2 regions of the Janthinobacterium sp. Bl 1 genome follow, and region 1 is predicted to be linked to the other one. Evidence: predicted binding sites of a transcription regulator. Region 1 holds the regulator's gene; the other holds the start of a gene.

Region 1 (4,224 bases):
CCACGTCCTGCCGCGCCGCGCCAGGCTGCTTCCGAGCCAGTGGACATGGCCCGCATGCAGCAGATGATGGCCAGCGCGCTGGCGCACGTCAAAGAAAATGCCGCCGCCGAGATGAGCGGCATGATGAATGAAATCCGCGCCATGCGCGGCATGATGGAAACCCAGCTGGCGGAAATTTCTTGGGGGTCGACGCAGCAGCGCGAGCCGCAAAAAGCCGTCGTGCTGCGCGAAATGCTGGCCGCCGGCTTTTCCGCCAGCCTGGCGCGCTACCTGATCGACAAGCTGCCCGCCGGCCTCGACGGTGCGCAAAGCATGCGCTGGATCAAGACCGTCCTCAGCCGTAACCTGAACACGGTGGCCAATGAAGACGCCATGCTCGAGCAGGGCGGCGTGTTCGCCCTGGTGGGCCCGACCGGTGTCGGCAAGACCACCAGCACGGCCAAGCTGGCGGCCCGCTGCGTGATGCGCCACGGCCCGGAAAAGCTGGCCCTGATCACCACGGACGCCTACCGTATCGGCGCGCATGAGCAGCTGCGCATCTACGGCAAGATCCTCGGCGTGATGGTGCATTCCGTGAAAGATGAAGCGGATTTGCGCATCGCCCTGAAAGAATTGAAGAACAAGCACACGGTGCTGATCGATACGGTGGGCGTGAGCCAGCGCGACCAGATGGTGACGGAGCAGGTGGCCATGCTGTCGGGTGCCGGCGCCGACGTGAAACGCCTGCTGTGCCTGAATTCCACGGCAACCCAGGAAACCCTCAACGAAGTGGTGCGCGCGTATCAAGGCAGCGGCCTGGCCGGCTGCATCATGACCAAGCTCGATGAAGCGGCGTCGATCGGCAACGTGCTTGACGTGGTGATCCGCCAGAAGCTGAACCTGTTCTATGTGTCGAACGGCCAGCGCGTGCCGGAAGACCTGTACCTGGCCGACCGCGGCTACCTGATCGACCGCGCCTTCAAGCTCAAGCGCGACTCGGCGGCCACGCAGTTTTCCGATGCCGAACTGCCTCTCCTGATGGCGCAGGCAGCCGCCCGCAACAATGAAGCGCGCGGGGTGCATCTTGGCTAATTTTGACTTCGACCAGGCCGAAGGCTTGCGTCGCATGCTGGCCGGCCCGCAGCCGCGCGTCATGACGTTCCTGTCGGCCACGCCGCAGGACGACAAGGGCGCCATGCTGGTCAATCTGGGTGCTTCGCTCGTCTACGGCGGCAATGACGTGCTGCTGCTCGACGCCAGCGGCGGCAGCGATGGCGTGGCCGCGCGCCTGGGACTGGCGCACGGCGCCAGCCTGCGCGACGTGGCGCGCCAGCAGTGCGGCTTGAACCAGGTCATCCACCAGGTGCCGCAAGGCTTTGGCGTGGCCAGCCTGGGCGCGCGCAACCACCTGATGGACAGCATGGACTATGCGGGCGAGGACGAACTGCGCCGCCTGGGCAAGACGTTCGAAGTACTCGCGCGCCAGAGCGGCATCGTGCTGGTCGACGGCGTCGTGGCAGAAGAGGGCGCCTGCTTCCCCGTGCCCTTGATGGCGTCGTCCGATATCGTCGTGCAAGTGTCGACCAGCGCCACCTCGATCAAGGCGGCGTACTGCCTGATCAAGCGCCTGAGCCAGGAACTGGGACGCCGTCCGTTCGGCATTCTCGTCACCGGCGCTTCCGAATCCGAAGCAAAAGTGGTATACGATAATATGGCACAGGCGGCGAGCCGTTACCTGGCCGTGAAGCTGACGTCGATGGGCTCGGTGCCTGCCGATGAGTATCTGCACCGCGCGGCGCGCCTGGGCCGCAGCGTGGTCGATGCGTTTCCGCTGGCCGGCGCCTCGGTGGCGTTTCGCGGACTGGCCGAGCGGCTGGCCCGTTCGGCGGCACCGGTGCTCGGCGGCACCTTGTACCAGACGGGGAGCCCGCACCAGTTCAGCGCCTGAAGCCAACCGTAGCACCAGATAAGATGAGAAAACAATAAGCAGCCTATGTACACGGTCAAAGGGAAATCGAACAAGGACTATTTGCTGACGGAGCACATTCCGCTGGTAAAGCGTCTGGCGCACCATATGAAGGCGAAATTGCCGCCTTCGGTCGAGGTCGATGACCTGATCCAGGCCGGCATGATCGGCCTGCTCGATGCCATCAGCCGCTATGAAGAAACGCATGGCGCGCAGTTCGAGACGTATGCCGTGCTGCGCATCCGCGGCGCCATGCTCGACGAATTGCGCACCAGCGACTGGCTGCCGCGCAGCATGCGCCAGAACATGCGCAAGATCGAAGAGGCGATGAGCACCTTGCAGCAGCGTCTCGGCCATCCGCCGACGGAGTCGGAAGTGGCGAAACTGCTCAAGATGTCGCTGGTCGACTACCAGGAAATGCTGGGCGACGGCGGCGGCCACCAGCTCGTGTACTACGAAGACTTTCATGACCCGGACGGCAATGACAGCTTCCTCGACCGCCATTGCGTGGACGAGGACAGCGACCCCTTGCGTTCCCTGCTCGATACCGATTTCCGGCAATCCGTGATCGATGCCATCGACGCGCTGCCACCACGCGAGAAAATACTCATGGGCCTGTATTACGAAGAAGAGCTGAACCTGAAGGAGATCGGCGCGGTGATGGGCGTATCCGAATCGCGCGTCTCGCAGCTGCATACCCAGGCCGTCGCGCGCCTGCGCGCAACCTTGAGGGAGCAGGCGTGGACTGGTCCAGCGTAATCGGGCTGGCGCTGGCGCTGGCGGGCCTCTTGGTCGGCCAGGCACTGGAAGGCGGCAAGATGGCCTCCCTGCTGCAGCCGGCCGCCTTTGCCATCGTCATCATCGGCACTTTCGGCGCCGTGCTGCTGCAAACGCGGCTGCGCACTTTCGTGCGCGGTCTGGAAATGCTGCGCTGGGTCTTCCTGCCGCCAGCCGACACGCGCGCCGCGCTGGCGCGCGACATCGGGCAGTGGAGCTTGACGGCGCGCCGCGACGGCCCGCTGGCGCTCGAGCGCCTGATGGAAAACACGGCCGACCGCTTCAATGCCAAGGGCTTGCGGATGATCGTCGACGGCATCGCACCGGACAAGCTGCGCCAGCTGCTCGACGTGGAAATCTCGGCCTACGAAATGGCCGAACGCCAGGCCGTCAAGGTGTGGGAATCGGCGGCCGGCTATTCGCCCACCATCGGGATTCTGGGCGCCGTGCTGGGCCTGATCCACGTGATGGAAAACCTCACCGACCCAAGTAAATTAGGCAGCGGCATCGCCGTGGCGTTTGTCTCCACCATCTACGGCGTGGGCCTGGCCAACCTGCTGTTCCTGCCGGTGGCGAATAAACTCAAGGCCATCGTCTCGCGCCGCGTGCTGCAGTACGAAATCACGGCCGCCGTGCTGTACGACATCGCCACGGGCGACCACACGCGCATCATCGAAGAGCGCGTGTCCAGCCTGCTGCACGAGCACTGACCATGATGCGGCGCGCGCGCAGGAAGTATGACGAGGAACCGGACAACCAGGACCGCTGGCTGATCTCGTACGCCGACTTCATCACCCTGCTGTTCGCCTTCTTTGTCGTGATGTACGCCATTTCGCAAGTCAACGAAGGCAAGTACCGCGTCTTCCAGAACGCCATCGGCCAGGCCTTCAGCCTGGAAAAGGGCGCGCCGCCCATCATCATGGAAGCGCCGCAAGCGATCCCGCTGCCGAACCCCGCCCTGAAACGCCGCACGGAAGCCATCCGCCGCGAGCGCGAACACATGACCCGCCTGGCGCAGGACTTGACGTCGACCCTGGCGCCCCTGGTCAAGGAAGGCAAGGTGCGGGTCACGCAGACGAGCCGCGGCGTGAGCGTGGAAATCAATGCCAGCGTGCTGTTCGACCCGGGCGCGGCGCGCCTGACGGTGGAGTCGGACCAGGCCCTGCGCGCCGTCGCCGTGCTGCTCAAGGACGATACGCACGACGTGCAGGTGGAAGGACATACGGACGTGCAGCCGATCAGCAATTCGACCTTTGCCTCGAACTGGGAATTGTCGGCCGCGCGCGCCAGCGCCGTGGTGCGCCTGTTCATCGCCAGCGGCGTCAAGGCGTCGCGCCTGACGGCCGTCGGCCACGCCGACAACATCCCCGTGGCGCCCAACGAAACGGCGGAAGGGCGCGCGCGCAACCGCCGGGTCGCCGTGACGATCCTCTCGGGCATCCCGGAAACGGTGACGGAAGTGCCGACAGCGCGCGTGGCGCCGGCAACGGCAGTTGCGCCGG
Region 2 (4,224 bases), 2.7 Mb from region 1:
CGACCGATTCCGACAGCACGTCGATTTCCGTAAACAGCATTTCGATGGTGCGGGCGCCGCCGTCGCCGTCGAACAGGCGGGCGGCGCGGTGCTGTTCCCAGCGCAGGCTTTCCGCTTCGCTCAGGGTTTGCGGGAAATTGCGGGCGCGGTAGCGGAACAGCAATTCCTGCAGGCGTTCGTCGGCAAACGAGGGGCGGGCCGTGGCCAGCTTGGCCGGCGTTTCGCGGCGCAAGGATTCGAGCAGGCGGCGGTCGTCGTTGCTGACAAAACCGTTATACAGATCCTCATCCACGTCCAGCGCCACATTCGCGCCCGGGCGCTGGAACACTTCGGCCCAGATCGCGTCCATGTTCGGCGCCGTGGCGGCGAATTGCGCGTTGACCTTCGCCGCGTCCACGTCGATGCCCCATTGCGCGGCCATGGCCGGCGACAAGGTTTTCAGGTTGCCGACCAGCATGGGCGACTTGTTCAGGTGCACGCTTTTCACGGGCAGGCGCGTCATGCCTTCGGGCATGGCTTCCTTGCGCGTGAACAGCCGCGTGCGGATGGTGTCGGCGTCCAGCTGGAACAGTTCGCGCGGGTCGTAGGCGCAATCCCAGACGAGAATCTCGTTCTTGTTGCTCGGGTGCGTGGCCAGCGGCCAGACGACGCCCACGCAGCCCCGTTCGGCGGGGAACATGCCCGACACGTGCAGGAAAGGCTGGCGCTCGCCGGCGGCCAGGTGCATGCCCATTTCGCTGGCGACCCGGTCCTTCTTGTGCAGCGCCAGGCAGAATTCGAACAGTTTCGGCTGTTTCTGCTTGATCAGGCGGGTCAGGGCGATGGTGGCGCGCACGTCGGACAACGCATCGTGCGCCGCTTCGTGGGCCAGGCCGTTGGCCTTGCTCAAGTGTTCCAGTTTAAAACTGGTCTGGCCATCGTCGCGCTTTGGCCATTGAATGCCTTCCGGGCGCAGCGCATGCGTCATGCGCACCACGTCGAGGATGTCCCAGCGGCCGCAATGGTTTTTCCATTCGCGCGCGTACGGGTCGATCAGGTTGCGCCAGAACAGGAAACGCGTGACTTCATCGTCGAAACGGATGGTGTTGTAGCCCACGCCGATGGTGCCCGGCTCCGAAAAGGCCGCTTCGATGGTGGCGGCAAACTGGTGTTCGGGCACGCCCAGCTGCAGACACTGCTGCGGCGTGATGCCCGTGATCAGGCACGATTGCGGGTCGGGCAGGAAATCATTAGCAGGCTGGCAATACAGCATGATCGGTTCGCCGATCTCGTTGAGCTCGGCATCCGTGCGGATGGCGGCGAACTGGGCCGGGCGGTCGCGGCGCGGCTGGGCGCCAAAGGTTTCGTAGTCGTGCCAAAGAAAGGTCTGGTTAGTCATTGATGGTCATTACTTGGTTGCTTGATTGGTTATCCGGGCCGTAAACGCGCCGCTGCTACAGTTTTCTGAAAACCTGCCGATACTACACGAGAGGATGGTCATCATCGCGTTTCCCGCATGGTGGCATACATTGCCCGTTCAAGGAGGTCTATCATGTCAATTCCCATCGCCGCAGGCGGCAATTCCAACCCTTCCGTGACTTCCGTCAGTACGGGTGTTGCCGGCAAGGACGAGAAAGTCCAGCAAAAGGACGGCGTCAACGCTGAAATGAGCGTCAACGACCGGACGAAGCTGCAATTGAACGCTTCCATCATGCAGGCGTCGCTGAACGTGTCGATCGGTTCCGAGAATGAGCCGCTGGCGCTGCTGTACAAGACGGCCATCACCAACATCAATGAAGCGCTGAAGGGCCAGTACGGCGACGATGCAATCCAGAACGCGGCGTCGCAGGACAATAGCGCCGAAGCGACGGCGAGCCGCATTGTATCGCTGTCGACTGGTTTTTTTGACGCCTTCAAGAAACAGAATCCCGACCTGGATGACGATGCGGCCCTGACCAAGTTCATGGATACCATCAGCGGCGGCATGGAAAAAGGCTTCAAGGAAGCGCGCGATATCCTGGAAGGCTTGAAAGTGTTGAAAGGCGATATCGCCGGCAATATCGACAAGACGTATGAACTGGTGCAGAAGGGATATGCGGATTTCATCGCCGCGCACAGCAGCAAGAAGGATGAGGCCGCCAAGCCGGATGCGACCAAGCCGGCCGACAGCAAGGCCGCCTGATCTACAGCATGACTTGGTTGCGTCCGCCTGCCTTCGCGCGGTACAGCGCCGCGTCGGCGGCCGCGATCAGCGCATGGTCGTCCTGTTCGGCCGCCAGGCTGGACACGCCGAACGAGCCCGTGATGTGCGGCAGCGCGCTGCGCATGTCGGCGAAGATGACGGCTTGCTGCATCCGTTCGCACAGGCGTTCGGCCACCCGCAGGGCCACGTGTTCGTTGGTATCGGGCAAGATCACCATCATTTCCTCGCCACCATAGCGCACGGCAAAATCCGTGGGCCGCAGGGCCGCGCCCAGCACTTGCGCGGCGATGCGCAGCGCCTGGTCGCCCGCCTGGTGGCCGTGCGTGTCGTTGAAACGCTTGAAATGGTCGAGGTCTATCATCACTAGCGACAGCGGCGAGGCACTGGCGTGGGCCGTGACGATCATGTTCGGCAGTAAATCCGTCAGCCAGGCGCGGTTGTACAAGCCCGTCAGGCTGTCGACCATCGACAACTGGCGGTAGAATTCGCCCAGTTTCTGGCGGCGGCGCAGCAGGGCATTGGCGGCGCGGATGCGGAAGGACAGCAGCCGCAGCAGGTTGCGCGCCAGGCCGTTCGATTGCTCGATCAATTCCCAGACGACGGCCGCGTCGATCACCAGCAGGTCGGTTTCTTCCAGGGCGGAAATGGCGGCCAGGTTGCTCGCTTCATCGAGCACCGATTGTTCGCCCACGCTTTCGCCGGGCAAGACCTTGCTGACGGTGCCGTCATCCATGCCCGTGTGGATGTCGGCGGCCACGGCCAGCGAACCGCGCAGGACGATATACAGGCAAGTACCCTGTGTGTCGGCAATGGCTTCGCCCGCTTCGAGGCGCATGACGGGGCAGGGCGCCAGCATGGCGGCCGTCTGGCTATCCGCCCCATCGCGAAATAACTGTAAATCGCCGATGTTGCAGCCTGAAGCGCCGAAGTTGCCGATCTGTTCCACAATCACACTTTCAAAAAGCCGGCGCGCGCGAGCAGGGGGCCGGTAGCTTCATGATAGCGTAAAGCGGCCTTGGCTGTAACGGCAAAGGCTTGCTTGATGTCACTTACTGTGAGAAATACGACAATTATTTCATTGCGGTGTTAATACGCCGGAATGCTTGCTGTTTTGCTATGGATGTTGTCGCGCAGGAAGACGAGTCCAGATGTGCAAAGGCAGCCTTGAACGGCTGCCTCAGTCTCTGGAAATCCTGCAGGTGGGGAGTTACTCGGCGGTTTCTTCCGCTTCGGCCGTATCGATCACGGCATTCTTGCCGGTGGCGTGGCGCTTGCTGTCTTGCAGGCGGCCCAGGGCGCTATCGATGGCGCGTTTCAGTTTGTCGGTGGCGCCGGCAACGGATTGATGCACGGTGGCGTTCTGTTCGGTCACGGCAATCGGTTGATAACCAGCAACGCGTGCTTCCATGACGCAGCGGATATCGTCGGCGCCGCCTTTCGGGCCATTCGTGTCGCTGATGTGGACTTCGATGCGGGTCAGGTTGTCGCGGAAGCGGCTCAGTGCGCTTTCAAGTACGGATTGCACATGTTCGTTCAGTCCAGCGGTGTTGGCGATGGTGCTGTCGGTATGAATATTGATTTGCATATGCTTACTCCTGTCAATTCAAAAAAAACCCATCTCAGGCGTGCTGCGGCCTGGTTGCTGCCCCATGCACATGACCTCTGTGCATGGAACTTATCTTACTCCTCTTTCCAGTATTTCAAGAGGGTGCGCACGATTAAGATGAGCTTAACCCTTCAGCCAGGTCAAGTTTCCACCATGAAATTATTTCAACCATTGATCAGACCGGCGGCGATATTGATCGACAGCCCCAGCACGACCAGGTTGAAGAAAAAGCTCAGCACGGATTGCCCCAGCACGATCTGGCGCATCATGCGCGTCTGCACGGAAACGTCCGACGTTTGCACGGCCACGGCGATGGTGAAAGCGAAATACAGAAAATCCCAGTAATCGGGGTTTTGCTCGTCGTCGGGAAACTTCAGGGGGCGCAGCGCGGGGTCGGCCTGGTAATACAGGTGGGCATAGTGGAAGCAGAACAGGG

What was found. The regulator FliA, encoded in region 1, starts transcription of late flagellar genes. The targets are predictions, from matches to a motif close to CTAAAGTTTNNNNNNNNNNNGCCGNTA.
Region 2: the regulator FliA is predicted to act here: its motif matches at 1,434-1,460, upstream of AC4BCN_RS07340 (DUF5610 domain-containing protein).

Annotation. Positions count from the first base shown of each region.
Region 1 covers NZ_CM177086.1:5,244,190-5,248,413, reverse strand. The annotation lists gene flhF (flagellar biosynthesis GTPase FlhF) at 1-1,071, shown strand, start outside; gene AC4BCN_RS23680 (MinD/ParA family ATP-binding protein) at 1,064-1,927, shown strand; gene AC4BCN_RS23675 (RNA polymerase sigma factor FliA) at 1,973-2,704, shown strand; gene AC4BCN_RS23670 (flagellar motor protein) at 2,686-3,432, shown strand; partial or broken gene motD (flagellar motor protein MotD) at 3,438-4,208, shown strand.
Region 2 covers NZ_CM177086.1:1,639,086-1,643,309, forward strand. The annotation lists gene sbcB (exodeoxyribonuclease I) at 1-1,378, opposite strand, end outside; gene AC4BCN_RS07340 (DUF5610 domain-containing protein) at 1,532-2,161, shown strand; gene AC4BCN_RS07345 (GGDEF domain-containing protein) at 2,163-3,128, opposite strand; gene AC4BCN_RS07350 (HPF/RaiA family ribosome-associated protein) at 3,390-3,767, opposite strand; gene AC4BCN_RS07355 (DUF1345 domain-containing protein) at 3,953-4,224, opposite strand, start outside.